3 regions of the Micromonospora sp. DT227 genome follow, and region 1 is predicted to be linked to each of the others. Evidence: riboswitches for the same ligand, from Rfam matches in the RefSeq annotation. Region 1 holds a riboswitch; each other region holds the start of a gene.

Region 1 (9,716 bases):
CACGTCCCGCAGCCGCGCGGTGGGGTTGCGCGCGATGGCCAGCAGCACGTGCCCGTGGTTGGTGAGGAAGGTCCAGTGCCGGCGGCTCCCGTCCTCGCCTGGTGTGGTCGCCATGGTGGTCATCGTATGGCGTTGCGGGCGGTTGCCCGGACCCGGAGCAGGTCGAGTCATAACGCATGAAATGCGTATCACGAAATCTTGACGTCCCATCGGTCTCGTGTGACGGTGGGTCGCGAGGCCGACACCGCCGACCGCCGGCCCGGTCGTTCCGCCCGAGGACGAGGTGAGCAGCGATGATCCCGAGCACTCCCGACGAGGCACTCGCCGAACTGCGGGCCGGTAACCACCGGTTCGTCACCGGCGTGCCGCAGCATCCGAACCAGGACGCCGGGCACCGGGCCGCGGTCGCCGAGGGCCAGCACCCGTTCGCGGTGATCGTCGGCTGCTCCGACTCCCGGCTCGCCGCCGAGATCATCTTCGACCGCGGTCTCGGCGACCTCTTCGTGGTGCGTACCGCCGGGCACACCGCCGGCCCCGAGGTGCTCGGCAGCGTCGAGTACGCGGTGACCGTGCTCGGCACGCCGCTCGTGGTGGTGCTCGGCCACGACTCGTGCGGCGCGGTCCAGGCGGCCCGCGAGGCGGTCCGCACCGGCTCCGCGCCGGCCGGGCACCTGGGCGCGGTGGTGGACGCCGTGTCGCCCAGCCTGCTCCGGGCCGCCCGGCAGGAGGTCACCGACCTCGACGGCATCATCGACATCCACATCGCGCAGACCGTGGAGACGCTGCTGGCCCGCTCGACGGTGCTCGCCGAGCGGGTGGCCGCCGGAGCGTGCGCGGTGGCCGGCATGTCGTACCGGCTCAGCGGCGGCGAGGTGCGGACGGTGGCGCAGTCCTCGGCCCCGGTGCCCGCGCCGGCTGCACCGGTGGACCCGGCGCTCGCCGGCTGACCACCCCCGGACACACAGAAGGGGCCGCCCGGAGGCGGCCCCTTCTCGCGTACGCGTCAGAGCAGTGACATGTGCACGTGGTCGGTGTGGTTCGAGGGGCCGCTGTAGGAACTCCAGCCGGTCGCCGGGAACCAGATCTGCCGGTTCCAGATCACGTAGTAGATGCCCAACCGGTCGGCGTTACGGATGAGGAAGGCGGCCACCTCGTTGCCGTACCGGCGGGTGTCGTTGTTGTGCCACGGCGAGAAGCCGCTGTTCTGCAACGACCAGTCGCACGCCTTGCCCTTGGGGTGCTCCCACGGCCCGCCGGGGCGGTAGCAGCCCACGAAGCGGTTGAAGCCGGCGCGCTTGACCTCCTTGTACGCGTGCAGCGTGCGCGGCGTGACGCAGCCGGAGGTGGTCGGGTCGTTCTCGCTGCACGACTCGGACTTCCACCCGCCGTCGGCGGTGCGGCCGGGGCCGATCTTGGCAACCGGCGAGGTGGCCGAGACCAGGCCACCGGTGAAGTCCAGCCCGCCGACCAGCTTCAGCGCCTTCTGCGCCTCGACCTTCTCGCGGGCCATCGCGTTCGTCTGCTTCTCCTGCTCGCGCACCTCGGCGTCGAGCGCGATCTTGGCCTGTTCGGCGCGCGTCTTCACCGCGTTGATGGCGGCGAGCCGCTGCCCGTTGAACAGGTTGAGTTCGTCCAGGGCGCTGGCCCGGCGGACGAACGAGTCGGGCGAGTCGCTCTCCAGCAGCATCGCCATCGCACCGACCCGACCGGTGCGGTAGGACTGCGCGGCGATCTCGGTGACCTGCGGGCTGAGCGCGTCGAGCTCGTTCTGCGCCGCCTTCACCTCGAGCGCGAGCTGGAGCTGCCGCTTGCGCGACGTGTCCAGCTTGGACTTGGCCTGGAGGTAGGCCCGGTTGGCGGCGGTGACGGCCTCGCTGATCAGCGGTGGGTCGTCGTCCTCCGAGTGCCCCGAGGGGTTGGGGGCGGCGGTGTGCGGGGCCGCCGACGCCGGGGTTGGCCCGACCAGCACGGCGAGCGCGGCGAGCACGGCCACCACGGGTGTCAAGCAGCGGCGCAGGGGTGCCGTCACAGTGTTCCCTTCCGTCGGCCGCCGACCGGGTTAGCTGACGGGTTCGGGACGGAAGCGGCCCCTACCGCTGACGCGGATTCACCCCATGTACCTGGTTCCCCGGCTCGCCCGGAGGCGATTGGGCGGCGGCACCGCAGGCGCCGGTGCGCGCCTTCGGCGGTGACCGGCAGCGAGGTTACCCGAGATGTCGACCGGGGATCTACGCCCGGAAGCCGACCAATCGCGAGAATTCGACATTGCCCAGCGTGACCAGCATCGCGTTTCCCGCGCGCCGTCACGCTGCGGAGTGTCACCATGCGACATCCGTACTTCCCCGGCGGCCGGGCCACCGTTCGGCCGGCGTCCCGCCGAGCGCCTCCAGCGCTTCGCCGCGGGCCGCCGGGGGGCGGTCCGGCGGTGGCGGCGACGCCTCGGCCGCCGGCCCGCGCCGCCCGGCGGTGGCCACGACCGCGGCCAGCGCGGTGGTGAGCGGTACGGCGGCGATCAGACCGAGCGTCGCCACCGCGCTGCGGACGATCTCCTGGGCCAGGAACTCGCTGGTGAGGATCTCGCTCACCGGGCGGGAGTCGGCCACCAGCAGGAGCAGCAGCGGCAGCGAGGCGCCCGCGTACGCCAGCACGATGGTGTTGACAGTGGACGCGATGTGCGCACGGCCCACCCGGGTGGCCGCCCGGTAGAGCTGCCGCCGGGACAGGTCGGGGTTGGCGTGCGCCAGCTCGGTGACGGTGGCCGCCTGGGTGACCGTGACGTCGTCCAGCACGCCCAGCGAGCCGATGATGATGCCGGCCAGCAGCAGCCCGTGCAGGTCCACGCCGCCCTGGAACATGGAGAGCGTGGTGGCGTCCTCGCTGCCGAAGCCGGTCAGGTGGGTGGCGGCGGTGGCGAGCGTGCCCAGCACGCCGGTGACCACCAGGCTGCCGAGCGTGCCGAGCACCGCGACCGACGTCTGCGCGGTGATCCCGTGGGTCAGGTAGAGCACCACGAACATGATCAGCGCGGCGCCGACGATCGCCACCGGCAGCGGGGACCGGCCGGCGCCGATGCCGGGCAGCACGAAGCCGAGCAGGATGGCGAAGCTCGCCACCAGCCCGCCCAACGCGGCCAGCCCGCGCCAGCGCCCGAACGCCACGATCGCGGCGGCGAAGAGCGCCACCAGCCAGATCAACGGCGTGGCGCGCTGGTGCTCGGCGATGTTGTACGCCTTCACCGACGGGTCGGCCGGGTCGGTCAGCTCGACCAGGATCACCTCGTCGCCGACCTCGACGCGTGGTGCGCCGGGCCCGTCCGGGATCGGCGTCTCGACCTGCCGGCCGGCGTCCGGGCCCTGCTCCGCGGCGACCGTCACGGTGCCGCACCGGCCGCCGCCGCCCTCGGGGGCCTCCGGCGTGGGCGGGCAGGGCTCGGTCACCACCCGGGTCACCGTGCCGTGGTGGCGTGGCACGTTCTCGGCTTCGGCCGGCTCCGGGCCGCCGCCCCGGGGCCAGAGCACCAGCGCCGCGAGCACGGTGAGCACGAAGAGCGGCACCACGGTCGCGAGCAGGAGCCGGCGTACGCCCGGCGGCGCGGCGAGGGCGGGACGGGTGTGGTCGGCGCCCACGCTGGCTCTCCCTACGAATCGCGGCGCACCGATTCACCGGCCCGGTCGTCCACCCGGCCGGCGCGGACGCGTCCTGCCCACGCCCGTGCTTGCCGCCCGGATCATGGTAGCCACCCCACCTGCGCGATCTTGCAGTTGTGGCCCTGGCAAACGGCGCCAACAGGGCGCTTCGAGGGCCGCAACTGCAAGATCGGCGGGGCGGGGCGGGGCGGGGGGCGGGGGTGGGTCAGCCGCGTTTCATGAGGCGGCCTACGGCGGCCATCATTTCGGTTGCCATCTCGTCGGCTCGGCCCTCGGCGGCGCCCTCGTGCATGCAGTGCCGGGCGTGGCCGTCGAGCAGGCCCAGCGCGACCTTGTCCAGCGCGGCCTGGATGGCGGAGATCTGGGTCAGCACGTCGATGCAGTAACGGTCGTCCTCGACCATCTTCTCGATGCCCCGGACCTGCCCCTCGATGCGGCGGAGCCGCGCGAGCAGTTGGTCCTTGCTGGCGGTGTAGCCCCGGACCGGGGTGGACGGCGTGGTCATGCGTCGAGGATACCGTACCCCTCGGGGGTATGATACCGTTCGGCTTGTACCCCCAGGGGGTATCAGAACGGAGGGCGAGATGGACACCACCTACCAGGTGCGGGGCATGACCTGCGGGCACTGCGTCAACGCGGTCAGCACCGAGCTGAGCGCGCTGCCGGGCGTCACCGACGTCCAGGTCGACCTGGCCACCGGCCGGGTCACCGTCACCAGCCGGGAACCACTGGACGCGGACGCCGTGCGCGCCGCCGTCGACGAGGCCGGCTACGACCTCGCCGGGGCGTGACGGGTCCGCGGACCCGCAGAACCGAGGAGGCACCATGAACACGGCGACGAAGCTGAGTGGCTTCGCGCTCGGCCTCGCGGCGATGTTCACCGGGGCGTACGGGATCGGTCACGTGGCCGGTCCCGCCGCCCCGGCCGCCGAGACCCGACACGAGACCACCGACACCGACCACGGAGCCGCCGGCCACGGCGACGAGAGCGCCGGCGACGCGCACCTGCCCGGCGGCCTGCTGGTCTCCGAGCGGGGCTACACGCTCCAGCCGGTGACCGCCCCGGCCGGCGAGTTCGCGTTCCGGATCACCGGCCCGGACGGCGCACCGGTCACCCGCTACGACGTGGCGCACGACAAGCGCATGCACCTGATCGTCGCCCGCCGCGACCTGTCCGGCTTCCGGCACGTGCACCCGGAACTGGCCGCCGACGGGACCTGGCGGGTCGCCTCGCCGCTCGCCGGGCCCGGTGTCTGGCGGGCGTTCGCCGACTTCACGCCGACCGGCGGCGAGTCGCTGACGCTCGGCGTCGACGTCACCGTCCCCGGCCCGCTGGCCGCCCGGCCGCTGCCGGCGCCGGCCACCACCGCCACGGTCGACGGCTACACGGTCACGCTCACCGGCACGCCGGAGCCCGGCCGCACCAGCCGGCTCACGCTCACCGTCAGCCGGGCCGGTCGCCCGGTCACCGACCTCCAGCCCTACCTCGGCGCGTACGGGCACCTGGTGGCGCTGCGTCAGGGCGACCTGGCCTACCTGCACGTGCACCCGGAGGGCACGCCCGACGACGGGCGCACGCCCGCCGGGCCGGCGGTCACGTTCGCGGCCGAGGTGCCGTCCGCCGGGGCGTACCGTCTCTACCTGGACTTCCGCCACGGCGACACGGTGCACACCGCCGAGTTCACCGTCCTGGCCGGCGATCAGCCCACGCCGGCATCCACCACCGCATCGACCCCGGACGCCGGACACGGCACGCCGGGGCACGGGCACAGTTGACCGGGGAGGTGTCGCGATGACCACCACGGGAAAGACGCTGCCGACCGCGCCGAACCTGATCGAACTCGCGATCGGCGGCATGACCTGCGCGTCCTGCGCCGCCCGGATCGAGAAGAAGCTCAACCGGATGGACGGCGTCGAGGCCACGGTGAACTACGCCACCGAGAAGGCCACCGTCCGGTACGCCGACGACATCGCGCCGGCCGACCTGATCGCCACCGTGGAGAAGACCGGCTACACGGCCGAGGTGCCGCCGCCGCCCGCCCGCGCCGGGGAGGTCACGGCCGCCGAGCCGGTCGACGAGCTGCGCGTGGCGCGTACCCGGCTGTGGGTGTCCGCCGTGCTGACGCTGCCGGTGATCGTGCTGGCGATGGTGCCGGCCTGGCAGTTCGACTACTGGCAGTGGGCCTCGCTCACGCTGGCCGCGCCGGTGGTGGTCTGGGGCGGGCTGCCGTTCCACCGGGCCGCGCTGGTCAACCTGCGGCACGGCGCGGCGACCATGGACACGCTGGTCTCGCTCGGCACGCTGGCCGCGTTCGGCTGGTCGCTCTGGGCGCTCTTCCTCGGCGACGCCGGGATGCCCGGGATGACGCACCCGTTCCGGTTCGACATCACCCGCGGCGACGGCGCCGGCAACATCTACCTGGAGGCCGCCGCCGGGGTGACCGTCTTCATCCTGGCCGGGCGCTACTTCGAGGCCCGCGCCAAGCGCACCGCCGGCTCCGCGCTGCGGGCCCTGCTGGAGCTGGGCGCGAAGGACGTGGCCGTGCTGCGCGGCGGGCAGGAGGTCCGGATCCCGGTCGACCAGCTCGCGGTCGCCGACCGGTTCGTGGTCCGGCCCGGCGAGAAGGTCGCCACCGACGGCGTGGTCGAGGAGGGCACCTCGGCGGTCGACGCCAGCATGCTCACCGGCGAGTCGGTGCCGGTCGAGGTCGGGCCGGGCGACGCCGTGGTGGGCGCCACCGTCAACGCCGGCGGCCGGCTGGTGGTCCGGGCCACCCGGATCGGCGGCGACACCCAGCTCGCCCAGATGGCCCGGCTGGTGGAACAGGCGCAGACCGGCAAGGCGGCGGTGCAGCGCCTCGCCGACCGGATCTCCGGCGTGTTCGTGCCGATCGTGATCGCCCTGGCCGCCGGCACGCTGGGCTGGTGGCTCGGCACCGGCGCCGGGCCCACCGCCGCGTTCACCGCCGCCGTGGCCGTGCTGATCATCGCGTGCCCGTGCGCGCTCGGCCTGGCCACCCCGACCGCGCTGCTGGTCGGCACCGGGCGCGGCGCGCAGCTCGGCGTGCTGATCAAGGGACCGGAGGTGCTGGAGTCCACCCGACGGGTGGACACCGTGGTGCTGGACAAGACCGGCACCGTCACCACCGGCCGGATGACGCTTGTCGAGGTGCTGCCCGCCGACGGCGAGGACGCCGGCGAGGTGCTCCGGCTGGCCGGCGCGCTGGAGGCGGCCTCCGAGCACCCGATCGCGCGGGCGGTCGCCGAGGGCGCGGCCGAGGCCGGTCCGACGCCCGCCGTCGTCGACTTCGCGAACGCCGAGGGGCTCGGCGTGACCGGCACGGTCGACGGCCGGAGCGTGGTGGTCGGGCGGCTCCGACTGCTGCGGGAGCGCGGTCTCGACGTACCCGAGGAGGTCGTGCGCGCCGCGACCGGCGCGGAGGCCGCCGGCCGCACGGCGGTCCTGGCCGGCTGGGACGGGCGGGCCCGGGGCGTGCTCGCGGTGGCCGACGCGGTGAGGCCGACCAGCCGGGCGGCGGTCGACCGGCTGCGCGGCCTGGGGCTCACCCCGGTGCTGCTCACCGGCGACAACGCCACCGTGGCCGGAGCGGTGGCCGCCGAGGTGGGCATCGACGAGGTGATCGCGGAGGTGCTGCCCGCCGACAAGGTGGCCGTGGTCGAGCGGCTCCAGGGCGAGGGCCGGGTGGTGGCCATGGTCGGGGACGGGGTCAACGACGCCGCCGCGCTGGCCCGCGCCGACCTCGGGCTGGCCATGGGCACCGGCACCGACGTGGCCATCGAGGCCGCCGACCTGACGCTGGTACGGGGCGACCTGCTGGCCGCGGCGGACGCCATCCGGCTCTCCCGCCGCACGTTGACGATCATCAAGGGCAACCTGTTCTGGGCGTTCGCCTACAACGTGGCCGCGCTGCCGCTGGCCGCCGCCGGGCTGCTCAACCCGATGCTCGCCGGCGCGGCGATGGCCTTCTCGTCGGTGTTCGTGGTGGCGAACAGCCTGCGGCTGCGGCGCTTTCGCCCGATCGGGTGACGCCGGGCACCGGCATGGTTGGGCGGGCGGCCGGTTGGGTAACTCGTTGTCGTCACGCAACTGTTGAGCTGGAGGTTCCGATGGGTCTCGACGACAAGATCGACAACGCTTCCCAGGACACCGCGGGCAAGGTCAAGGAGGGCATCGGCCGGGCGACCGACAACGAGCGCCTCGAGGCCGAGGGCCGCAACGACCAGGCCGGCGCCAAGCTCAAGCAGGCCGGCGAGAAGATCAAGGACGCCTTCAAGAGCTGACGTACGCTCGCACACCCCACCGGGCCGGCCTTCGGGCCGGCCCGGCGTGCTGCGTGGCGGTCAGCGCGGCACGCGGTAGCGGATGTGGGTGACGGTGGGACCCGCGACCACCCGCTCCGGCGTCAGGGTCACGTCCAGCGGTCCGTCGAAGAGCGGCGTGCCGCCGCCCAGCACGATCGGCACCACGTGCAGCCAGAGCGAGTCGAGCAGGCCCGCCGCCAGGTAGCCGCGTACCGTGCCGCCGCCACCGGCCACACACACGTCGCCGTCGCCGGCCGCCTCCCGGGCCCGCTCCAGCGCCGCCTCGGCGCCGTCGGTGACGAAATGGAACTCGGTGCCGCCGGCCATCAGCAGCGACGCCCGCGGGTGATGGGTCAGCACATACACCGGGGCACGGAACGGCGGATCGGCACCCCACCACCCGGTCCAGGCCCGGTCCCACGGCCCCTCGCCGCCGCCGAACATGCGCCGGCCCATCACGTACGCCCCGACGCCGGCGGTCATCTCCTCGACCACGTCGGCGTCGACGTTGCGTTCCCCGCCGGTGAGGGCGTGCTGCGTGCGCCAGCTCTCGGTGGCGAACGCCCACTCGTGCAGCCGCAGGCCGCCCTGCCCGAGCGGATCCTGCACGCTCTGACCCGGCGCGGCCACGTACCCGTCCAACGACATCGACAGTTGACTGGTGACCTCTCCCATGAGGGGTGGACCCGCCGGGCCGGCGGAACTCATCGCTCGGCGGCCAGCCGCGCGGCGCGTACCTCCAGGTAACGCCGCTCGGGCAGGCTGGTGGTGGCCCGGGCGGCGGCCAGGTAGGCGGTCCGGGCGTCCGCCCGGTCGCCTGCCAGTTCGAGCAGGTGGGCGCGGACGGCGGCGAGGCGGTGGTGGCCGGCGGTCCGGTCGTCGGCGTGCAGCGGGGCGAGCAGCGCCAAGCCGGCCCGGGGGCCGTCCACCATGGCCACCGCGACGGCCTGGTTGAGCGTGACCATCGGGTTGGGCGCGAGCCGGGCCAGCACCCGGTAGAGCGCCACGATCTGCGGCCAGTCCGTGGTCGCGGCGGTGGGCGCCTCCGCGTGCACCGCGGCGATGGCGGCCTGCACCTGGTACGGGCCGGGCGCCGACCAGGTCAACGCGTCGGTCACCAGCGCGATCCCCTCCGCCACGGCAGCGGTGTCCCAGCGGGTGCGGTCCTGCTCGGCCAGCGGCACCAGCTCCCCGTCCGGTCCGGTCCGGGCGGCCCGGTGCGCGTCGGTGAGCAGCATCAGCGCCAGCAGCCCGGCCACCTCGCCCTGGTCCGGCAGCAGCCGGTGCAGCTCCCGGGCCAGCCGGATCGCCTCCCCGGTCAGCTCGGCCCGGTGCAGCGCCTCCCCGCTGGACGCGGTGTAGCCCTCGTTGAAGATCAGATAGAGCACGCGCAGCACCGCGCCCAGCCGTTCGTCCCGGTCGGCGCCCGACGGGAGCGTGAAGCGTGCCCCGGCCGCCTCGATCCGCTGCTTGGCGCGGCGGATCCGCTGGCTCATGGTCGCTTCCGGCACCAGGTACGCCCGCGCGATCTCGGCGGTGCTCAACCCGCCCACCGCGCGCAGCGTGAGCGCCACCTGGGCGTTGACCGGCAACGCCGGGTGGCAGCAGAGAAACAGCAGCCGCAACGTGTCGTCCCGGCTCGGCGGCTCCTCGTCGGCGGGCGGGGCGACCGCCGCGTACGCCGGCTGCCGGACCGCCACCGCGACCTCGCGCGCCCGGCGGGCGTGTTCGCTGCGCCACTCGTCG
Region 2 (9,716 bases), on a different contig from region 1:
GCCGTGGATGCGGGTGCCGAAGTTGAAGTCGAAGCCGGACAGGTGCGCCATCCAGGTCCACGGGTCGACGAACATCCGCACCTTGTCCTCGACGAAGAGCGGGTGCGAGGTGTGCAGTGGCATCTCGCTGTGCTTGCCCCGGTGCTCGGGCGCGTCGCCGTAGAGCAGCGTGCCGAGCGTGCGCAGGTCCTGCGGCACGTAGCACAGGTTCGGGTAGCGCTCCCGGTGGCGGCGGACGACCGGGGCCATCGACGAGACGTACGGGGAGATGGTCAGCGCGATCCGGTCGTCGGTGGTCAGCTCCGGCCGGGTCTTCTCCAGCGTGAACGTGTCCCCGTGCAGGAACATCGACGGGCAGCCGATCTGCTCCACCGCGGAGAAACCGAGCGTACGCAGGTAGCTCTCGGTGATCTCGCCGCGCACCCCGATGCTGTGCGACCGGTCGAGCACGGCCCGGCAGAACGCGCTCACCGGCTCGTCGATCTGGCGGAGGTACTCCCGGTCGCCGTCGACGTTCGTCTGCACGCCGACGCCGAGGACCACCACCGGGATCTTCAGCCGCTCGATCAGCCGGGTCATCGGTTCGAGGCGGTTGATGAAGCTGCGCCGGAACGCGTTGGCCAGCGGTACGACGAAGACGTCGTACCGTTCGTTGATCTCGTCGGCGTCGCGCGGGTCGGCGAGCTTCCGGGTCGACGTGACCTCCGCCGTGGAGGTGGCCAGCAGCTTGTTCGCGGCGTGGCTGAAGACCAGGTTGCCGGTGTTGTCGCTGATCCAGTTGCCGGCGAAGGTCTCCTCGGGCGTCAGGACGTCGAACGGGCCCTTGCGGGCGCGGAGGAGGATCCGCTGGTGCATCCGGTTGCTCACCTTCCGTACGGGCCCGGCGGGCCCGGTGGGCCCCGCCGCGCGGGAACGGAAATCCTATCCGCCGCCCGCCGGGACCGGCCCGGACGTCGCCGTGCCGGAACGCGCCCCCGGCCACCCGGTAAGGTGCCCGGGATGACCAGCGCCCCGACCACCACCCGTGCTCCGCGTCTGCCGTCGCTGACCGGGCTGCGGTGGATCGGGGCCCTGCTGGTCTTCGGCTTCCACGCGGGCACCATGCGGATCATCGCCGAGCCGCAGTGGCAGGCGGTGATGGGCAAGGTCTTCAGCCTCGGGCTCTCCGGCGTCGAGTTCTTCTTCATCCTCAGTGGCTTCGTGCTCGTCTGGTCGTACCGGGACGGCGAGTCGGGGTGGACGTTCCTGCGCCGCCGGGCGGCCAAGATCTACCCGAACCACGTGGTGACGTTCCTGGCGGCGCTGGCCGTGGCGGCCTGGTTCGCCGACCCGGTGCTGCCGTGGGCCGCGATCGGGAACCTGTTCCTGGTCCAGGCGTGGATCCCGCTCAACGGCTACTTCTACAGCATCAACAACGTGAGCTGGTCGCTCTCCTGCGAGCTGGCCTTCTACCTGTGCCTGCCGCTGGTGGTGCCGTGGCTGCGCCGGGCGCGTACCGGCGTGCTCCGGGCCGTGCTGGTCGCCGCGCCGCTGCTCATCCTGGCGCTCTGGCCGGGGCAGCACCTGGTGCCCGAGGAGCAGCGGTGGTGGTTCACGCAGATCTTCCCGGTCACCCGCTCGTTCGAGTTCTGGATGGGGGCGGCGGCGGCCGAGCTGATGCGCCGCCACCGCTGGCGTGGCCCCGGGCTGACCACGGCCAGCCTGGCCTTCGTCGCCACCTGGGTGGCCGCCGCGCTGTGGATCCGGGCCGAGTTCTGGGCGGCGTTGCTCGCCGTCGCGTACCTGCTGGTCATCACCGCGGCGGCGGACGCCGACGTGCGGGGCCGGCGGACCCCGTGGCGGTCCCGGCCGATGCTCTGGCTCGGTGAGGTCTCGTTCGCGTTCTACCTGGTCCACGTGCTGGTCATGGTGACCGTGCTGCGGCTCACCGGGGACTGGGGGACCGGGCTGCCCGGGTGGCGGGGCCCGCTCGCGGTGCTCGGCTTCCTGCTGCTCACCCTGGCGCTCGCCGCCGTGCTGCACCGCTGGGTGGAGGAGCCGATGATGCGCCGCCTCGGCCCGTCGCGCCGGGCCCGCGGCGGTCCGGCCGCCGCCGCGCCGGCACCGGGCGTGCCCGCGCCGCGCGCGGCCGCCGACGACACCGGCGCGGCGTCCGCCGGTGAGCCGGACCCGTCGATCGAGTACGCCGGGCGGCGCCGGCCGGACTGAGCGGTCCACCCTGGTCAACGGCGTCGCGACACGCCGGGCGGCGATGCGCCGTGCCCGGATCGGCGGTAATTTGTTCCCGTGGCTCCGATCGCGCTCACCTGTCCCGTGTGGTGGGTGGCGCGCTGGGTCGCACGGATGCTGGCCAGCCTGGCCGTGGTCGTCGCCTGTTCGCTGGGCGCCGCCACGCTGCCGACCGGCGTGTCCCCGATCGCACCCGCGGCGGCCGGCCCGGTCGCCGGGTTGCGGGCCGACGCCGCCGCCGAACGGCCGAACGGCCGTGTCACCGAGCGGCAGGGCGACACTGTCGTCGAGCGGCAGGGCGACACTGTCGTCGAGCGGCAGGGCGTCCCCGTCGTCGATCGGCAGCGGAGCCGCGTCGGCGTTCCCGAGCCGCAGCCGGTGGGCGATGTCCCGCCCCCGACCGGGCGGCACCCGTTCCCGGTCGGCCAGCCGCCGGCCCCGGCCGGTCCGCGGGCCCCGCCCGCCCGCTGACCCGCCACGGGCCCGGCCCGTGACCGCGCCCACCGAACCTCACCCGCACCGCCCCTCGGCGGCCCGGCGGCGCCCGAACTCCGGCCGCGCCCCGCCTCCGACCGGCCGTGCGGAGTTACCCGCCACTGTCTCCCGTGAGGTGCCGACCATGTCGCAGACCGTTCTCCTCAATTTCCTCACCGCCGTCCCCGAGGCCGCCGCCATCTGGTCGGCGCTGACCGTGCTCGCCCTCGTCCTGCTCGCCGTGCTGGTCGCCCGACCGGAACGCGACGGCGCGGGTGAGCCGGCACCCGAACCGGTCGACGCGGAGGTGCTCCACCGCGCCGACCTGGCCCGGTACGCCGACGAGGTGGCGGTGGCCGCCGCCGGGGCCGCGCAGACCGCCCGTCGCCGTCGCGAGCAGTGGCTGGCCGCCCAGAGCGAGGCCGACCGGGCCTGGACCGCCTACGACGAGGCGGACGCCGCCGCCCGCCGCCTGGCCGGCGCCGGCGCGCTGCCCGCCCCGCACACCCCCCGCACCCCCGCCGAGTACGCGGCGCGCGAACGCTGGCTGCACCACGCCGCCATGACGGCGCACTGGCGGGGGGAGTTGACCGCCCGCCAGCTCGCCGACGTGCTGGCCCGCCGCAACGGGTGGGACCCGCGCCGGCACCCGGCCGAGCAGGAGATCGTGCTGGCCCGGACCGTCCGCGACGGGCGGCGGGCCGGCTGGGAGACGGCCGCCGAGCGGGAACGCCTGGCGTGGCGGGACGCCGAACTGGCCGCCGAGGCGGCCCGGACGCTCGCCGCCGAGGCGTACGCGGCGGCCACGGCGCTGCGGCCGGTGCCCACGTCCCGCGTCTCGACGGTGAGCCGCGTCCCGGTCCCGTCGGCGGTGCGGGGGGCCCGGTGGCGTCCGGCCCGCGTCGGCTGAGCGGCCCCGGGAAGCACGTCGACCGAATCGTTACCCGAAACCGGTGAGGCCGGTCACCGGTGCCGACCGCCGGCGACCGGCCGGATCGATGGCCCCTGCTGCGCCCGCTGCCCGATTCTCCGTCGGTCGGATGTCCGCTTCCTGCCGCACGGCGCCGACGTGGCCGCTTGTCCCATTGAGGGAGGTCGGTGACCGGCTGTTCCGAATCCGTAGTCGTCGAGGACGTTTAAGCAGGTGAGAGCGCTTGGCAGGGCGTGTACCCGCCGGTAGTGTCGGCGCGTCCGGTGCGGTTCCCGATCGCAGATGGCGACGCCGCGCCGACCCGCCTAATCGTGCATACGAACCGGGGACCCAACGCAACACCGGGGTGAATCCGCGAGCCCACGGCCGCGGTAGGGCGTACTTCCCGCCCGAATCCGTCAGCTAACCCGGTCGGCGGCCACGGAAGGAGTTCCATTCCCGTGCCCACCACCCCCCGAACGTCTCCCCGCCTCCACGGCCCCGGGGTGCCGGCGCTCGCCTGACGCGACGCGCTTCCGACCCCGTCCCGCCCGGCATCCGGGCGACTTCCCGCGGCCGTCCCGCCCGCCAGCGCGTGTGAGTTCCTCCACGCGCGGGGTCGGCTCGTGCCGCCCACCCCGTGGAGGAAACCCGTGAAGTACCACCTGAAGCGCCACCTGCGTCGCCTCGCGACCGAGCGTCCGTACCAGATCATCGCCGGTTCGGCGGCGGCCCTCGTGCTGGCCGGCGGCACCGGCGCCGCGCTGACCGCCACCGACGACGCGCCGACCCGGCAGGAGAACACCGCCGCGGTGGCGGAACTCGGCTCCCGCCTCGGCGACACCGCCAGCCGCAGCGAGGCGCGCCTCGCCGTCCCGTCGCCGAGCGCCTCGCCGAGCGCGTCGTCCAGCGCGTCGCCCCGCCGCTCGCCCAGCACCTCGCCCACGGCCTCGCCGTCGGCGAAGGTCGCCGACCCGGACACCACCCGCAAGGCCACGCCGAAGCCGCCGTCGAGCAAGGTGCTCGACTACGACTACCAGGCGCAGACCACCTACTACTACTGTGGCCCGGCCGCGGTGCGGAACGCGCTCAGCGCCGCCGGCATCGAGCGCAGCCAGGACACGCTCGCCGTCGCGCTCGGTACCACCGAGATGGGCACCAACTCGGCCGAGGACACCACCCGGGTGCTCAACCAGCAGGTCAAGGGCGACCCGTACCGGACCCGCACGATCCCCGGCACGGCCACCAAGGCGCAGATCGACCGGCTCCAGGCCGACGTGGTCAACGCGGTCCGCAACGGCCGGGCGGTGGTCTCGAACATCGTCGGGGACGCCACCGACACCAACGGCGGCTGGCACTCGTTCCCGGGCGGCCACTACATCGCCGTGGTCGGCTACCAGAACGACGGCCGGACCGTACGGATCGCCGACTCGGCCGACCCGTCGCTGCCGTCGTACTGGATCAGCACCATCGACCTGGCGAACTGGATGGCCACGCGCGGCTACTCCGCCTGAGGAGTACGCGTCGAAGGCCGGCACCCCGTGCGGGGTGCCGGCCTTCGCGCTGTCTCAGCTGTTCCAGTGCTTGCCGACGAGGTCGGTGGCCTGCTTCTCCCACTGCGCGTACGCGTCCGGGTAGGCGGACACCTGCACGGTCTGCGCGGCCTTGGTCACCGGCATGTCCTGCCAGCCGTCAACCTGCTTCAACCCCTTCAGGAAGGCGAGGGTCGAGTACTCGGGGTCGGTGATCTGCTCCGGGGTGCCCCAGCCCGAGGACGGGCGCTGCTGGAACAGGCCCAGCGAGTCGTGGTCATTGCGGTCGCCGAGGTGGCCCAGGTTCTCCAGCTTCGACTCCTGCAACGCCGTCGCGATCGAAACCACCGCAGCCCGCTCCGGCAGGCCGGCCTTCTTCGTCGCGGCGATGATCGCCTTGACGTTGGCGGTCTGCTCGTCGTTCAGGCTGATCGTGGACTGCTCACCCTGCACGCTGGCGACCGCAACCGGCTTCGCGGCCGTGGCGGCGTGCGCGGACTCGACGTGACCGGCGATCGGACCGGCGAACACACCACCGGTGAAAGCCAGACCAGCAATACCCAGAACGCTCTTACGCAGCATCGTGTTCATGAGGGGGCTCCATTCGGGGGTCAACGCACCGGGGGGTGCGGGCACCGTCAGGCGCTCAAGAAGAATGGCTGCTCGCGGGGCGGGGGCCTCGTCGCGGCGCCGGGAGTGTGTGTAACGACCGGGGTCCCACCGTCATTCCCAGGGGCTGGCGGGCGCTTGCCTTCCTCGGCCGTGCACCCGTCTACAACGCCGCGACCCCGTCGACGATTCCGCCGCCAGCATGCCGCCCATCACCGCCGAACCGGACAACCCACCCAGTGAGGCCCTGGAACGCTGTGCATGTCGGTGCGGACAGTCAGTGCTCCAGAGCCTGCGAACTTGATGGCGTGGACGGGTCAGGACGGCGACCCGTCCACGCCATCAAGTTTGTAGCGCTGCGAGCGCAGGCAACGTCCGGCTGCCCGACGCGTCGACACCGCCGAGGGCAATCACCGCGTTCCATTCGCCCGGGCGGTGCCGGCATGCGTGGTCTCGCGCGGGGTGTCTGTGCGGTGGCAGACTGCGGCGTATGGGCGATACGACGGGGACCCGCCACCTGGTGCTCCTGCACGGCATGGGCGCCACCGGCGAGGTGTGGTTGCCCTGGGCGCCGCTGCTGGAGCGTCGCTGGCAGGGGCGTTGGCTCGCCCCCGACCTGGCCGGCCACGGCTGGTCACCGCCGTTGCCGGGGGCCGGGTACTCGTTCGCGGCCCTGGCGCAGCGCGTGGCGGACGGGCTCGACGCGCTCCGGCTCGGCCCGCACGACCGGCTGGTGCTGCTCGGGCACTCGCTCGGTGGCGTGGTGGCGCTGTCGCTCGCCGCGCGGCAGCGGGGCCTGCCGGTCGACGCGGTGGTCGGGCTGGGCATCAAGGTGGTCTGGTCACCGGCCGAACTGGCCAAGGCGGACGAGTTGGCGGCCCGGCCGGTGACCTGGTTCGCCACCCGGGACGAGGCGGCCCGCCGCTACCTGCGGGTCTCCGGGCTGGCCGGCCTGTTCGCCCCCGGCCACCCGGTGGTCGACGCGGGGCTGCGGCGGGAGGACGGCCGCGGGCACCGGAGCCACCCCGGCGGCGACGAGCGGGGCGGTGGACGGTGGCGGCTGGCCATGGATCCGGCCGCGTTCGCGGTGGGTGAGCCCGACATGCCCGCCCTGCTGGCCGCCGCCGACGCGCCGGTGCTGCTGGCGCGCGGCGAGACGGATCCGATGGTGACGGACGCGCAGCTCACGGCGTGCGGCGTGCCGGTGGCCACCCTGCCCGGGTTGGGCCACCATGCCCACGTCGAGGACCCGGCTGCGGTGCTCGCCCTGCTCGACCCCTATCTCTAGGCCGGACGCGGCGCCGGGACGGCCCAGTCCGGTTCCAGCTCGCGGCGGGCGGCGGTGAGGAACGCCTCGGCGTAGCCGTCGGCGGGGAAGTCGCCCAGGTAGCGGGTCCGGGCCGTCCAGCGCTCGGGGGCCTTCGGGTCGGTGTCGAGCAGCGCGGTGAGCACGTCGTCCACGTTGGACATGTCGCGGCGCAGCACGTAGCCGGAGGCCGCGAGCGGGAACCGCTCGACGAAGTGCGCACCGTCGGCGCCGGTGTCGGTGACCGCGTACGGCTTGCCGGAGTAGAGCCAGTCGGAGATGACCCCGGAGACGTCGGAGACCAGCGCGTCGGCGCGGTTGACGCACTCGGTGAGCGTCAGCTCCCGGGCCGCCGCCGCGCCCCACAGGTGCGGCCGGCCGGTCTTCGCCTTGTCGGCGGCGAGCAGTTCGGTGAGCCGGGCGAGCTGTCGCGCCGAGGCCGGGTTCCGGTCGGTGTACGGGTGGGCGCGCAGGATCACCGCCGCGCCGCGGTCGATCAGCCGGCGGATCAGCGTCTCGGCCACCGGCAGCGAACAGTAGTTGGCGTCGGCGTGGTGCCCGGTCCAGGTCGGGGTGTAGAGGACGGTCGGGTGCGCCGACGCCGGCCTCGGCTCCCCGCGTACCTCGATGGCCTCGACCTGGGGGCGGCCGACCACGACGAACTTCTCGGCGGGGATCTCCACGCCGGCGCGGGCGTACCTGTCGATCGCGGCCTGGCCGGCCACGAAGATCTTGTCGAAGATCGCCGACACCGGGTTGGCGCTGGGCGCCTTGTCGCTGTCGCCGTGGTGCAACTGCACGTGGGTGAGCTGGTGGAACCGGATCACGTGGGCGTTCTTCGCGCCGTGGTTGACGTAGAACGCCGCCCGCAGGCTGGGCACCAGCGCCTCGTCGAGCGCCTTCAGGGTGGGGCAGAGGACCACCGGCGCGCGGGTGGCGGCGGCCACGGTGGACAGGAACTCCGGCTCGCGCACCACCACCAGGAACGGCCGGCCGATCCGCTCCAGGTAGGGCAGCCACATGGTGACCTGGTACTCCGACCCGGGCGGGGCGGAGAAGTGCAGCACGAACTCCGGCTGCTGCCGACGCAGCGCCCGGCCGACCGGACCGCCCCCGGCCGGCGGCCGGAACCGGCGCCGGGCGAGGTCGAACGCGATCGCGGCGCAGCCGGCGCCGACCAGCAGCGTGGCGGCCAGCGGCAGCCAGGCCGGCAGCGGCCACGCGGCGGCGAGCGCCACAAGGGCGAGCAGCACCAGCAGGGCGTCGCCGAGCCGAGCGGCGACCAGCGGCGTCCAGGAGCGGACCGGCAGGTTCGCCGCCCGGATCTCCAGCGCGCCGGCCTGCCGCAGCGGGCCGACCAGCAGCACCAGGCCGAGCAGGACCAGCGCGGTGGCGGCCAGCGCCGGATCGAACCCGTCGTCGGCCCGGCGGGCGTAGCCGACCAGGATCCCGGCGGCCACCAGCACCGTCTCGACGAGCCCGTCGGCGCTGGGCCGGACCCGGCGCTCCCAGGCGGCGGCGGCCAGCGCGGCGACCGCCAGCGCCAGGCCGGCGCCGGTGGCGCCGGTGAGCGCCACGACGAGGAACGCCAGCACCGCCAGCCCGCTGGTCAGTACCCGGGCGAGCAGCTTCCGGACCAGGTCACCACGCATCTGCACGTCCCTCGGGTCAGGCGCGGGTGGACAGTTCGGACCGCTGCGCGCCGGGCTGCGCCGGCACGTCGGCCACCGGCTCGCCGGGTGCCCGGCGGACGTCGACCACCTGACCGGTCAGTTCGGAGATCAGCACGTCCAGGGAGGCCTGGGCGACCGCCTCGGAGGCGAGCAGCGTGTGCTCCGGCTCCTCGCCGAACGCCTTGGTCCGCATCGGGGTGGCGGTGCGTTCCGGGTTGACGCAGTTGACCCGTACGCCGAACTCCGCCCACTCGTCGGCGAGCGCCTGGGTGAGGTTGACCAGCGCGGCCTTGGTGGCCGAGTAGAGCGCGTACCGGGCCCGGCCCCGGGTGTAGGAGCTGGACGTGTAGAGCAGCAACTGCCCCTTGGTCTGCTGGAGGTACGGCAGCGACTGGCGGGCGATGGTGACCGGGCCGACGAAGTTGACGTGCAGGAGCCGGTCCATCGTCTCGTCGTCCATCTCGGCGAGCGCGCCCTTCTCCAGGATGCCGGCGGTGACCACCACGTGGTCGATCCGGCCGGTCGCCTCGAACGCGGTCTTCAGCGCGGCGGCCACGTCCTCGGCGCGCTCCACGTGCGTGCCGGTGCTGGACCGGCTGAACGGGAAGACCTGGGCGCCGTAGCGGCGGGCCAGCTCGGTGAGGTCGTGCCCGATGCCGTAGCTGCCGCCGAAGACCACGATGGTCCGGCCGGTCAGCTCCTCGGCGTAGCCGCGGTGGCTGAGCCGGGGCGCCTGGGCGGCGGCGAGTTGGAACAGCTTGTCGGCCAGGTGCACGTCCACCGGGTGGGTGACCTTGATGTTCTCGTCCGAGCCGTCGATCACCTTGATCGGCGTGCCGGGCAGGTAGCGCAGCACCACACCGCAGTCGTCGGTGGCGGCGAAGTCGGGGTCGCCCTCGGCCCGCCGGTACGCCTCCCGGATGGTGCCGGAGCGGAACGCCTGCGGGGTCTGGCCGCGGCGCAGCCGGGACCGGACCGGGATG
Region 3 (9,716 bases), 500 kb from region 1:
TCCAGCGCCTCGGCGGCGGCCGGCGGCGGCAGCGCGCAGACGGCCCGGATCTCGGCCAACGGCATGCCGGCCCGGCGCAGCGCGGCGATCAGCCGCGCCCGGTCGAGCTGCTCCGGCGCGTAGTAGCGGTAACCGGAGTGCGGATCCACGGCGGCCGGCGGCAGCAGCCCGCAGTCGTCGTAGACGCGCAGCGCCTTGGCGGTCAGTCCGGCCGCGCGGGCGAACGCCCCGATGGTCAGCAGCCGCACGTCGCTCTCCTCCTCGCGCCGGCCCGGGTGGGCCGGCCCGGACCACGTTGCGGCTTGCCGCAGGGGACGGGTCAAGAGGGCGCGGCGACCCTGTCGGCCATCGCGCTCGTGCCGCGCCGCGAGCCGCATCCGCTGACGCTCAGCCCTGGTTGAGTTTGGCCAGCATCCGGCCCAGGTGCGGCTCGACCGTGCCGGCCGGCGCGTCGCCCACCTCGGCCGGCGTCCACCAGCGGACGCCCCGGAACTCGACCGGGTCGGGGGTGAACCGCTGCTCGCGGTGGGCGTCCAACACGTACCAGAGGCTGACGTCGGTGTGCCGCTGCGCAGGCGGGCCGACCGTCTCGGTGACGGTGAGGAACGCCGGTCGCTCGCCGAACGGCGGTGCGAAGACCGCTGGTACGCCCAGCTCCTCCCGCAGCTCGCGGCGCACGGTGTGCACGGGGTGCTCGCCCGGCTCGACGTGGCCGCCGCTGGGCAGCCACCTGCCGGCGTTGCGGTGGTCGACCAGCAGCACCGCGCCGTCGGACGGGTCGCGGAGCAGGAAGTAGGCGACCAGGTGCGGCGACGGGGTGCGCGGCTTGACCCGGCGGAAGATGTCCTCCGTGCCGGCCAGCCAGACCAACGCCGCCGCCCGGTGCCGGGCCTCCAGCTCGTCACCCGGCGTCAGCGCCTCGACCAGGGCCCGGATCTCGTCGCGCATCCCGCGATGCTGCCATCCGGGTACGACGGGCGCCGGCGACTAGCCTGGCCCGGTGCCGGAACTCGAACGACTCGCCACCCATCACGCCTACGTGCTGTACCGGTTCGAGCGGGAGAACCGGGCCTACTTCGCGCGCTACGTGCCCGACCGCGGCGACGACTACTTCGACCTGTTCGCCGACCGGCTCGCCGCCCTGCTGGACGAGCAGGACCGCGGCATCTGCCACTTCCACGTGCTGGTCGACGACGACGGTTTCGTGCTCGGGCGGTTCAACCTGGTCGACGTGGCCGACGGCAGCGCCGAGCTGGGCTACCGGGTGGCCGAACGCGCCGCCGGACGCGGCCTCGCGCAGTACGGCGTGCGGCGGGTCAGCGAACTGGCCCGCGACGGGTACGGGCTGCGCCGGCTGGTCGCCGACGCGACGCTGGCGAACCCGGCGTCGCTGGCGGTGCTCCGGCGGACCGGGTTCGTGGAGGCCGGTGCGGTGGACCTGGGTGGGGAGCCGGGGCTGCGGCACGTCCTCGACCTGCACCCGACTCCGGAGCAGCGCCCTCAGGCCGGCGGTACGCGCCCGGGGGATCAGCGGTGAGCGAGGTGTCGGTCGACATCCCGTCGCCCCTGAGCGGCTGCCTCGCCCACTGCGAGGTCGAGTGCGTCCGCCCGTGCTGGCCGAGGTGGAAGCGGGATTGGCGCGCGGGAACCGGTCCTGAGAACGCGATCCGGCCCCACGGCGGGCAGATCGCCTGTCGTCACGACTGTGCCGGAAACAGCTTCCAGTGCCCCTCGGTGACGACCTCGACGCTGCCGTCGATCACCGTGATGGCTGTTGAATCGTCGATCGCGTATGCCGGACCCGACATGCCGGCGGCCCACTTCTCGGCCTCGGCCATGGTGTTCTCCGGCAGGTTCGGGTGATCCAGGTGCGGGAAGATCGAGAAGTCGACCACGCCCAACGCCTCGTCGGTCCCGCCGGGCGGGGTCCACGCGACGAATTCGGCCCCGACCCGGGGGGCCATCACCATGCTGCCGGCGCTCGCCCCCACCCAGACCGCATCCAGCGACGGCAGCAGTTCCGCCAACCCGGACTGCCGCATCCAGTGGCTCAGATACAGCGCGTCCCCGCCGCCCACCAGCAGGGCGTCCGCCTCCCGGACCCAGGGCACCCAGCGATCTTCCCCGACGCTGGGCAACGCGGTCAGCTCCAGCACCCCCAACGACTTCCACCCCAACTCGCACATCGGTATGACGGATTGACCGGTGATGAAGCGCCACGCCCCGGCGGGACCGCCCATGGCGTATCCGGCGGTCGGAATGCAGAGGGCGTTGGCGTCGGCAATCGGTTTGCCCAGGAGGTCGACCAGCTCGTCCTGAATGCTGGCGTTCTTGATGCCCGCGGACGTGAGAAGGAGCTTCAAGATCATCCCCCGATGGATCTTCGTCAGTCTCCGGAGAATAGTCCCCTGACCGCGAGTTCGGCGTCCGTCGGCCGCCGCAACGTCGAAGGCCCCGGCGGGACTGTCGTCCTCACCAGGGCCTCGATCGTGGAGCGGGTGACGGGAATCGAACCCGCACTGTCAGCTTGGGAAGCTGATGTTCTGCCATTGAACTACACCCGCGAGCGGCACCACTGTACCTGAGGTCACCACCCCCGTGCACCCAGGTACCCCCGCCCCGCGAGGGCCAGCCAAGTTGATCAAGGATGTTGCACGCCGGCAACATATGGTCGTTCTCAAATCCCTCGATGGGATGTAACGTCTGCCACACGTTTCCGACTCGGCGTGACACACCCCCTGGCACGCCGTCAGAAAGAGGTGGGCCCATGGGACTCCGTCCCAACCTGCTGACCCGGCGTACCGCCGGTGTCGCGACGTCGACCCTCGCGCTGCTGCTCAGCACCGCCGCCGTCGGCGTCGTCCCCGCTGCTTCGGCCTTCTCGGCCGCCCCGGCCGGCGTGTGCGCCGAGCCGGCCGACGCCCACGCCCGTGTCGCCAAGGGTGGCCACGCCAAGCTCGACCCGAACCACCTGACCGCCAAGCAGGTTCGCGACCGTGAGGCCGACCTCGCCGCCGCGCAGCGCGAGCGGGCCAACTTCCGGACCGGCGCCGTCGCCCCGCTGGCGACCGTGACCATCCCGGTCGTCGTGCACGTCATCCAGGAGAACAGCACCCGCGCCGGCGGCAACATCCCGGACTCGCTGATCACCCAGCAGATCAGCGTGCTCAACCAGGCGTACGCGGGCTCGACCGGTGGCGCGGCCACCGCGTTCAGCTTCCAGCTCACGAAGATCAACCGGGTGACCAACACGTCGTGGTACCCGATCGTGCAGGGCTCCTCGGCGGAGCGGTCGATGAAGACCTCGCTGCGCACTGGCGGCAAGAACACGCTGAACATGTACCTCGGTGAGCTCAGCGACGGCCTGCTGGGCTGGGCGACCTTCCCGAAGCGGACGCTGGACAAGATGGACGGCGTGGTCGTGCTCAACGAGTCGCTGCCCGGCGGCTCGGCGACCAACTACAACCAGGGCGACACCGGCACCCACGAGATCGGCCACTGGCTGAACCTCTACCACACCTTCCAGGGCGGCTGCTCGGGCTCGGGTGACAGCGTCTCCGACACCCCGGCCGAGGCCTCCCCGGCGTACGAGTGCCCCACCGGTCGGGACACCTGCTCCACGACCGGCAAGGACCCGATCACCAACTTCATGGACTACACCTACGACTCCTGCATGTACCAGTTCACCGCCGGCCAGGCGAGCCGCATGCTGACCGCGTGGAACGCCTACCGCGCGGCCTGATCGCCACCGCACCACGTACCGGTGCCGGCCCCGTCTGCGGACGGGGCCGGCACCGTCGTTTTCCGGGCCCGGTCAGGCGGCCGGCCGGCGGGTGTCGAAGCCGTGCCGACCACGGCGGCCGTCCGGGACGAGCACGTCACGTCGGGCCGCGGCCGGGGATGGTGACGCCGGGGTGGCGGACACGGGTGCGACCTCCCCCGGGTCCAGCCAGAGCCGCATCTCCGGGCGGCCGGCACCGATCTGGGTGACCGGGTCACGGCGGGTCAGCATCGCCACGTCGACGGAGAACTCGAACAGGCGCCAGTCACCCTGCGGCGCCGCCCGGCCGATCCGGGTCAGCCGGTCCACCGTCACCGGATCGGTCACCGGAACGGCGCGACCAGCCAGGTAGGCCTCGTCGTCGCTCTCCTCCGGCGGGAAGGAGTGCAACGCGTAACGGCCGTCGCGTTCGAGGTCGCGGCGCTTCGGCGAGTCGATGACGAAGCACCAGAGACCGTCGTCGGTGATCAGCGGCGAGACCGGGTGCACCCGTGGGCCGCCGTCGGCGCGGACCGTGGCGAGGTAGCCGAAGCCCGGCCCGTACTGCTGCATCAGAAGGCGGATCTCGGCCGCGAGTCGGGGCTCGTCGGCGGCGAATTCGGACCAGGAAGCCATGCCGACAGTCTATCGAACACGTGTACGAAGAAGTAGTCCGACACGCTGGTCACCACCGTCTGTCGCTAGAGTGTTCCGATGCTGCTCTCCGACCGCGACCTGGTCTCCGAGATCAAGGCGGGCACGCTCGCGCTGGAGCCCTTCGAGCCCACGCTGGTGCAGCCGTCCAGCATCGACGTACGCCTGGACCGGCTGTTCCGGGTCTTCAACAACCATCTCTACACCCACATCGACCCGTCGGTGCAGCAGGACGACCTGACGTCGATGGTGGAGGTTCCCGAGGGGCAGCCGTTCGTGCTGCACCCGGGCGAGTTCGTGCTCGCCTCCACGCTGGAGGTGATCTCACTGGGCGAGGAGCTGGCGGGCCGGCTGGAGGGCAAGTCGTCGCTGGGGCGGCTCGGTCTGCTCACCCACTCCACGGCCGGCTTCATCGACCCGGGCTTCTCCGGCCACGTCACGCTGGAGCTGTCCAACGTGGCGAATCTGCCGATCACGCTCTGGCCGGGCATGAAGATCGGCCAGCTCTGCATCTTCCGGCTCTCGTCGCCGGCCGAGCACCCGTACGGCTCGGCCGTCTACGGCTCGCGCTACCAGGGTCAGCGCGGCCCGACGCCGAGCCGGTCCTGGCAGAGCTGGCGCACCTGGCCGACCCGCTGACGCCGAGCGTGGTTGTTAAGAGGGGCCCCCTGTTATGCGGAATGCGTTAACCGGGGGCCCCTCCTTACACCTCAGCCGGGGCGGCCGTAGCTGTTGATGTCGCCGTCGTCGACGCGCTTCATGGTGATGGGCTTGCCGGACTGGGAGGCGTGCACCACCCAGCCGTCCCCGACGTACATGCCCACGTGGTGCAGGTCGCCGTAGTAGAAGACCAGGTCACCGGCGCGCAGCTCGGCGCGGCTGACCCGCTTCGTCACGTCGTGCTGCTGGCGGGCGTTGTGCGGCAGCGAGACCCCGGCCTTCGCCCAGGCGGCCATGGTCAGGCCCGAGCAGTCGAAGTGGTCCGGGCCGGCCGCGCCCCACACGTAGATCTTGCCGATCTGGGCGCAGGCGAACTTGACCGCCACCCCGGCCGCGCCGCCCGGGTATCCGGCGGGACAGGGGGCCGGGCGCAGCGGGCCGCCGCCACCGTTGCCGTACACCTTGAGCCGCAGCTTCTGGAGCTTGGCGATCTCGGCGTCGATCTGCTTCTTCTTCGCCGCGAGCTGGGCCTCGGTGCGGCTCAGGTCGGCGACCATCGCGTCCAGCGGCTTCTTCTTCGCGGCCAGCTCGTCGCGCAACGCGGCGATGTCGCGGACCTGCTCCTGCTGGTGGTGCGCGAAGCGGTCGAGCATTTCCAGGCCGGCGACCAGCTCACTCGGCGAACGGCTGCCCAGCAGCGCGTTGACGGTGGAGAGGTTGTCGCCCTTGTACGCGTCGGCGGCGAGCCCGCCGACCTGGCCGAGCGCGGCGTCCACCCGGGCCTGGAGCGGGGCGATCTGCTTGCCGAGCGCGTCGGCCTGCTTGCGGCGCACCGCGAGCTGCCCGCGGACGGCGTTGACCTGTTCGATGACGGGTTCGAGCTTGTTCCAGTCGCGGTCGATCTGGGCCTCGATCTCGGCGACCGAGGGTTCCGCGTGCGCCGCCGTCGCGCCACCGGTCAGGACGACCGCGGCGCCGACCAGGGCGGCGAGTGTGGTGGTGAAGCGGGACCAGCGGAAACGCGGCACGGCGGCGGACCGGTCGACCGACCGGCTCGACGTCGGCCGCGGGGCATGGTGGGCCACCGGGCGTCCGTACTCCTTCTGCCTGACCGCCTACCGGGTTAGCTGACGGGTTCGGGCGGGAAGGGAAGCGCCCTACCGCAGTGGCTGCGGATTCACCCCAGGTACCTGGGTCCCCGGTTCGCCCGTGGGCGACTCGGCGGTGTCGTGCCGTCACCGACCGGGTTGGACGGTGAAACATGCGGCCGACGATTTGACCAGAGTAAGGATTCCCGTTATCGATCCGCAACCCGAACGGCCGTGACACTCCGTACCGGATGCGCCACCCGAACGCGAATGAAGATTTCTTTCATGTCGGATTACTGCCCGGAAAGGTATTGACCCTTGTGGGTGGGCGGAGTGAGGGTGGAACGCAGTGACCCCCATCCCTGTCCAGGAGGTTCGATGCACCTCTCAGCCCCGCCGTCGAGCAGACGGATCCTGCTCGCCGCCGCCGTGGCGACGGCCACCGCGCTGGCCACCACCGGCCCGGTGAGCGCCGCGCCGCAGGCCAGCCGGCCCACCGGCGACCGCCAGCAGCAGTACGCTGCCGCGGCGGCCGAGTACGGCGTACCGCAGAACGTGCTGCTCGGTGTCTCCTACCTGGAGTCGAGGTGGGACACCCACCCGGGCCAGCCCAGCACCAGCGGCGGCTACGGCCCGATGCACCTGACCGACGCCACGCACGTCCTGGCCACGCCGGGCAGCGCGCACGTCGACGAGGACGAGGACCCGCGCGGCGACGACGCCCGCCCGCTCCGGCTCGACCCGGCCACCGCCGCCGCGCCGACCCGGGAGACGCCGCTGCCGGCCGCCTCGCTCCAGACGCTCGACGCCGCCGCCACGCTCACCGGGCTGGACGCGCAGACGCTGCGCACCGACCCGGCGGCGAACATCCGCGGTGGCGCGGCGCTGCTGGCGTCGTACCAGAAGGCACTGGGTGGGCCGGTCGGCGCCGGCAGCGACGTCGCGGCCTGGTACGGCGCGGTGGCCCGCTACTCCGGCGCGGACACGTCCGACGCGGCGGCGGCCTTCGCCGACGAGGTCTACGACCAGCTCGGCCAGGGCGCGGCCCGGACCACCGACGACGGGCAGCGGGTCACGCTGGCCGCCACCACCGCCGCCGAGCCGGACCGGTCCGGGCTGGCCCGGCTCGGACTGCGCCACGCCGCGCGGCCGGACGGGCTGGAGTGCCCGGTGCGGCTGGCCTGCGAGTGGATTCCCGCCCCCTACGAGCAGCTCAGCGCCGACCCGGGCGACTACGGCAACCACGACCTGGGCGACCGGCCGAAGCAGCAGAAAATCGAATACATCGTCATCCACGACACCGAGGGCTACTTCGCCCCCAGCGTCGACCTGGTGAAGCGTGCCGACTACCTGGGCTGGCACTACACGCTGCGGTCGGTGGACGGCTACGTCGCCCAGCACATCAAGGCCAAGGACGTCGGCTGGCACGCCGGCAACTGGTACGTCAACGCCAAGTCCATCGGCCTGGAGCACGAGGGCTTCGCCGGCCAGGGCACCTGGTACACCGAGGCGATGTACCGCAGCTCGGCCAAGCTGGTCCGGTACCTGGCGCAGAAGTTCGGCATCCCGATGGACCGGCAGCACATCATCGGCCACGACAACGTGCCCGGCATCACCGCCGCGAACGTGCGGGGCATGCACTGGGACCCGGGCCCCTACTGGGACTGGTCGCACTACTTCGACCTGATGAAGGCCCCGTTCCGGACCACCGGCACGTCGCGTACCGGGCTGGTCACCATCGACCCGGACTTCGCCACCAACCGCCCCGCGTTCGTCGGCTGCAACCAGCAGCCGCCGGGCGTCCCGACGCCCACCCCGCCGGCCGCGCCCTGCCCGTCGCGCGGCTCCTCGGCGGTGGTGCTGCGGACCGCGCCGAGCACGGACGCCCCGCTGGTCAACGACCTCGGGCTGCGCCCGGACGGCACGCCGGACACGATGTACATCTCCGACCACGGCGCCCGCGCCTCCGCCGGACAGACGTACGCGGTGGCCGGCCGCCAGGGCGACTGGACCGCGATCTGGTACCTCGGCCAGAAGGCGTGGTTCCACAACCCGGCCGCCGCGCCCACCGCGAAGTGGGCCACCGGCTTCGTGGTGACGCCGCGTCCCGGCAAGGCCACCATCCCGGTGTACGGCCGCGCCTACCCGGAGCAGGCCGCCTACCCGGAGACCATCCCGTACCAGGCCATCTCCCCGCTCCAGTACACGTTCGCGGCCGGCCAGCGGTACGCGGTCGGCGGTGTGCTGCCGGGCGAGTACTACCGGGCGGTCTCCTACGACGGCTCCGCCCCCGGTGACCGCACCGTGGTCCGTGGCGAGAACCGCTACGTGCAGGTCCAGTTCGGCCACCGGATCATGTTCGTGAACCTCGACGACGTGCTGATCCTGCCGTCGCCGCTCGGCGCGCCGCGCTGACGGCCCACCAGACGGAGGAAGGCCCCCGGTCCGGTGGAGGACCGGGGGCCTTCGCCGTGACGCGGGTCAGTACGGTCGGCGGTAGCCCGCGACCGGCATGTACTGCACCTTGGCCACCTGGACCGGTTTGCCGGTCCGTGGCGCGTGCACCATCAGGCCGTTGCCCAGGTAGAGCCCGACATGGTGCAGGTCGCTGAAGAAGAAGACCAGGTCACCGGGGCGGGCCTCGCTCGCCGAGATCTTCCGGCCCTCGTTCCACTGCGCGCCGGTGAAGTGGGTCAGCGAGATGCCCGCCGCCTTGTACGCGTACTGCGTGAGGCCGGAGCAGTCGAACGAGTTCGGGCCGGTGGCGCCCCACACGTACGGGTCGCCGACCTGGGCGCACGCCGTCTTGATGGCGGTCCGTGCGGCGCTGCTCACCACCCCGTCGATCGAGGGGCAGCCCTCCGGGCGGATCGAGGTCACCGGCAGCATCCCGGTCAGCCGCTTGATCTCGGAGTCGATCTGCTTCTTCTTCGCCGCCAGGTCGTTCTTCCGCTTGAGCTCGGTGGCGATCAACGCGTCCAGCTTCTGCTTCTGCGCGTTGTACTTGTCGCGGGCCGCGAGCACACCGGCGATCTGCCGGCGCTGGTCGTCGGCGATCCGGTCCAGCATGACGAGCTGCTCGGCCAGCGTCCCCGGCTTGGTGCTCACCAGCAGCGCGCCCATCTCCTGGGACGGGCCGCGCATGTAGTAGCGGGAGGCGATGTCGCCGACCTTGTTCATCGCCAGCGTCGAGGCCAGCTCCAGCGGGACCATCTTCTTCTTCAGCTCGACCGACTTCTTCTGGTCGGCCTTGAGCTGGGCGCTGACCTTGTTGTACTGCTCGATCGTGGGTTCGAGCTGCTCCCACTGCTTGTCGATCTGCGCGTCGATGTCGTCCACCGAGGGCGCCGCGTGCGCCGGGGCCGCCAGCATCCCGGCGCCGACCGCGACGGCCGCGACCAGGGTGAGGAGACGGCGTACCACCCGGTGGACCCCGGCCGGCCGGCCGGGGGAAGCGCTCGGGACGTGACGTTGAGGGGGCATGGTTGCCACCGGCACGGACTCCTTTGCAACCGACCGGCGGGCGCCTCGCGAGAGGGAAGATCGAGGCGGAC

Evidence for each region. Region 1 has a riboswitch for cyclic di-AMP ahead of ACLQ2W_RS04955 (coiled-coil domain-containing protein). Riboswitches for the same ligand answer to the same signal wherever they lie in the genome.
Region 2: it holds a riboswitch for cyclic di-AMP, as region 1 does, so the genes downstream of both, ACLQ2W_RS16530 (C39 family peptidase) here and ACLQ2W_RS04955 (coiled-coil domain-containing protein) in region 1, are expected to answer to the same signal.
Region 3: it holds a riboswitch for cyclic di-AMP, as region 1 does, so the genes downstream of both, ACLQ2W_RS02515 (NlpC/P60 family protein) here and ACLQ2W_RS04955 (coiled-coil domain-containing protein) in region 1, are expected to answer to the same signal.

Annotation. Positions count from the first base shown of each region.
Region 1 is NZ_JBNCLA010000001.1:1,001,371-1,011,086, forward strand. It holds gene ACLQ2W_RS04945 (helix-turn-helix transcriptional regulator) at 1-123, opposite strand, end outside; gene ACLQ2W_RS04950 (carbonic anhydrase) at 294-947, shown strand; gene ACLQ2W_RS04955 (coiled-coil domain-containing protein) at 1,004-2,029, opposite strand; cyclic di-AMP (ydaO/yuaA leader) riboswitch at 2,034-2,164, opposite strand; gene ACLQ2W_RS04960 (YibE/F family protein) at 2,319-3,626, opposite strand; gene ACLQ2W_RS04965 (metal-sensitive transcriptional regulator) at 3,853-4,152, opposite strand; gene ACLQ2W_RS04970 (heavy-metal-associated domain-containing protein) at 4,232-4,438, shown strand; gene ACLQ2W_RS04975 (hypothetical protein) at 4,473-5,423, shown strand; gene ACLQ2W_RS04980 (heavy metal translocating P-type ATPase) at 5,440-7,695, shown strand; gene ACLQ2W_RS04985 (CsbD family protein) at 7,776-7,949, shown strand; gene ACLQ2W_RS04990 (dihydrofolate reductase family protein) at 8,010-8,645, opposite strand; gene ACLQ2W_RS04995 (RNA polymerase sigma factor) at 8,675-9,716, opposite strand, start outside.
Region 2 is NZ_JBNCLA010000004.1:292,968-302,683, reverse strand. It holds gene ACLQ2W_RS16550 (polysaccharide pyruvyl transferase family protein) at 1-855, opposite strand, end outside; gene ACLQ2W_RS16545 (acyltransferase family protein) at 1,000-2,208, shown strand; gene ACLQ2W_RS16540 (hypothetical protein) at 2,287-2,700, shown strand; gene ACLQ2W_RS16535 (hypothetical protein) at 2,849-3,613, shown strand; cyclic di-AMP (ydaO/yuaA leader) riboswitch at 3,927-4,066, shown strand; gene ACLQ2W_RS16530 (C39 family peptidase) at 4,267-5,127, shown strand; gene ACLQ2W_RS16525 (hypothetical protein) at 5,182-5,736, opposite strand; gene ACLQ2W_RS16520 (alpha/beta fold hydrolase) at 6,245-7,042, shown strand; gene ACLQ2W_RS16515 (CDP-glycerol glycerophosphotransferase family protein) at 7,039-8,712, opposite strand; gene ACLQ2W_RS16510 (D-ribitol-5-phosphate cytidylyltransferase) at 8,729-9,716, opposite strand, start outside.
Region 3 is NZ_JBNCLA010000001.1:497,299-507,014, reverse strand. It holds gene ACLQ2W_RS02555 (MerR family transcriptional regulator) at 1-248, opposite strand, end outside; gene ACLQ2W_RS02550 (NUDIX hydrolase) at 388-948, opposite strand; gene ACLQ2W_RS02545 (GNAT family N-acetyltransferase) at 1,001-1,537, shown strand; gene ACLQ2W_RS02540 (Type 1 glutamine amidotransferase-like domain-containing protein) at 1,698-2,363, opposite strand; tRNA gene ACLQ2W_RS02535 (tRNA-Gly) at 2,491-2,564, opposite strand; gene ACLQ2W_RS02530 (zinc metalloprotease) at 2,768-3,742, shown strand; gene ACLQ2W_RS02525 (pyridoxamine 5'-phosphate oxidase family protein) at 3,815-4,396, opposite strand; gene dcd (dCTP deaminase) at 4,475-5,053, shown strand; gene ACLQ2W_RS02515 (NlpC/P60 family protein) at 5,125-6,159, opposite strand; cyclic di-AMP (ydaO/yuaA leader) riboswitch at 6,173-6,308, opposite strand; gene ACLQ2W_RS02510 (N-acetylmuramoyl-L-alanine amidase) at 6,541-8,577, shown strand; gene ACLQ2W_RS02505 (NlpC/P60 family protein) at 8,644-9,654, opposite strand.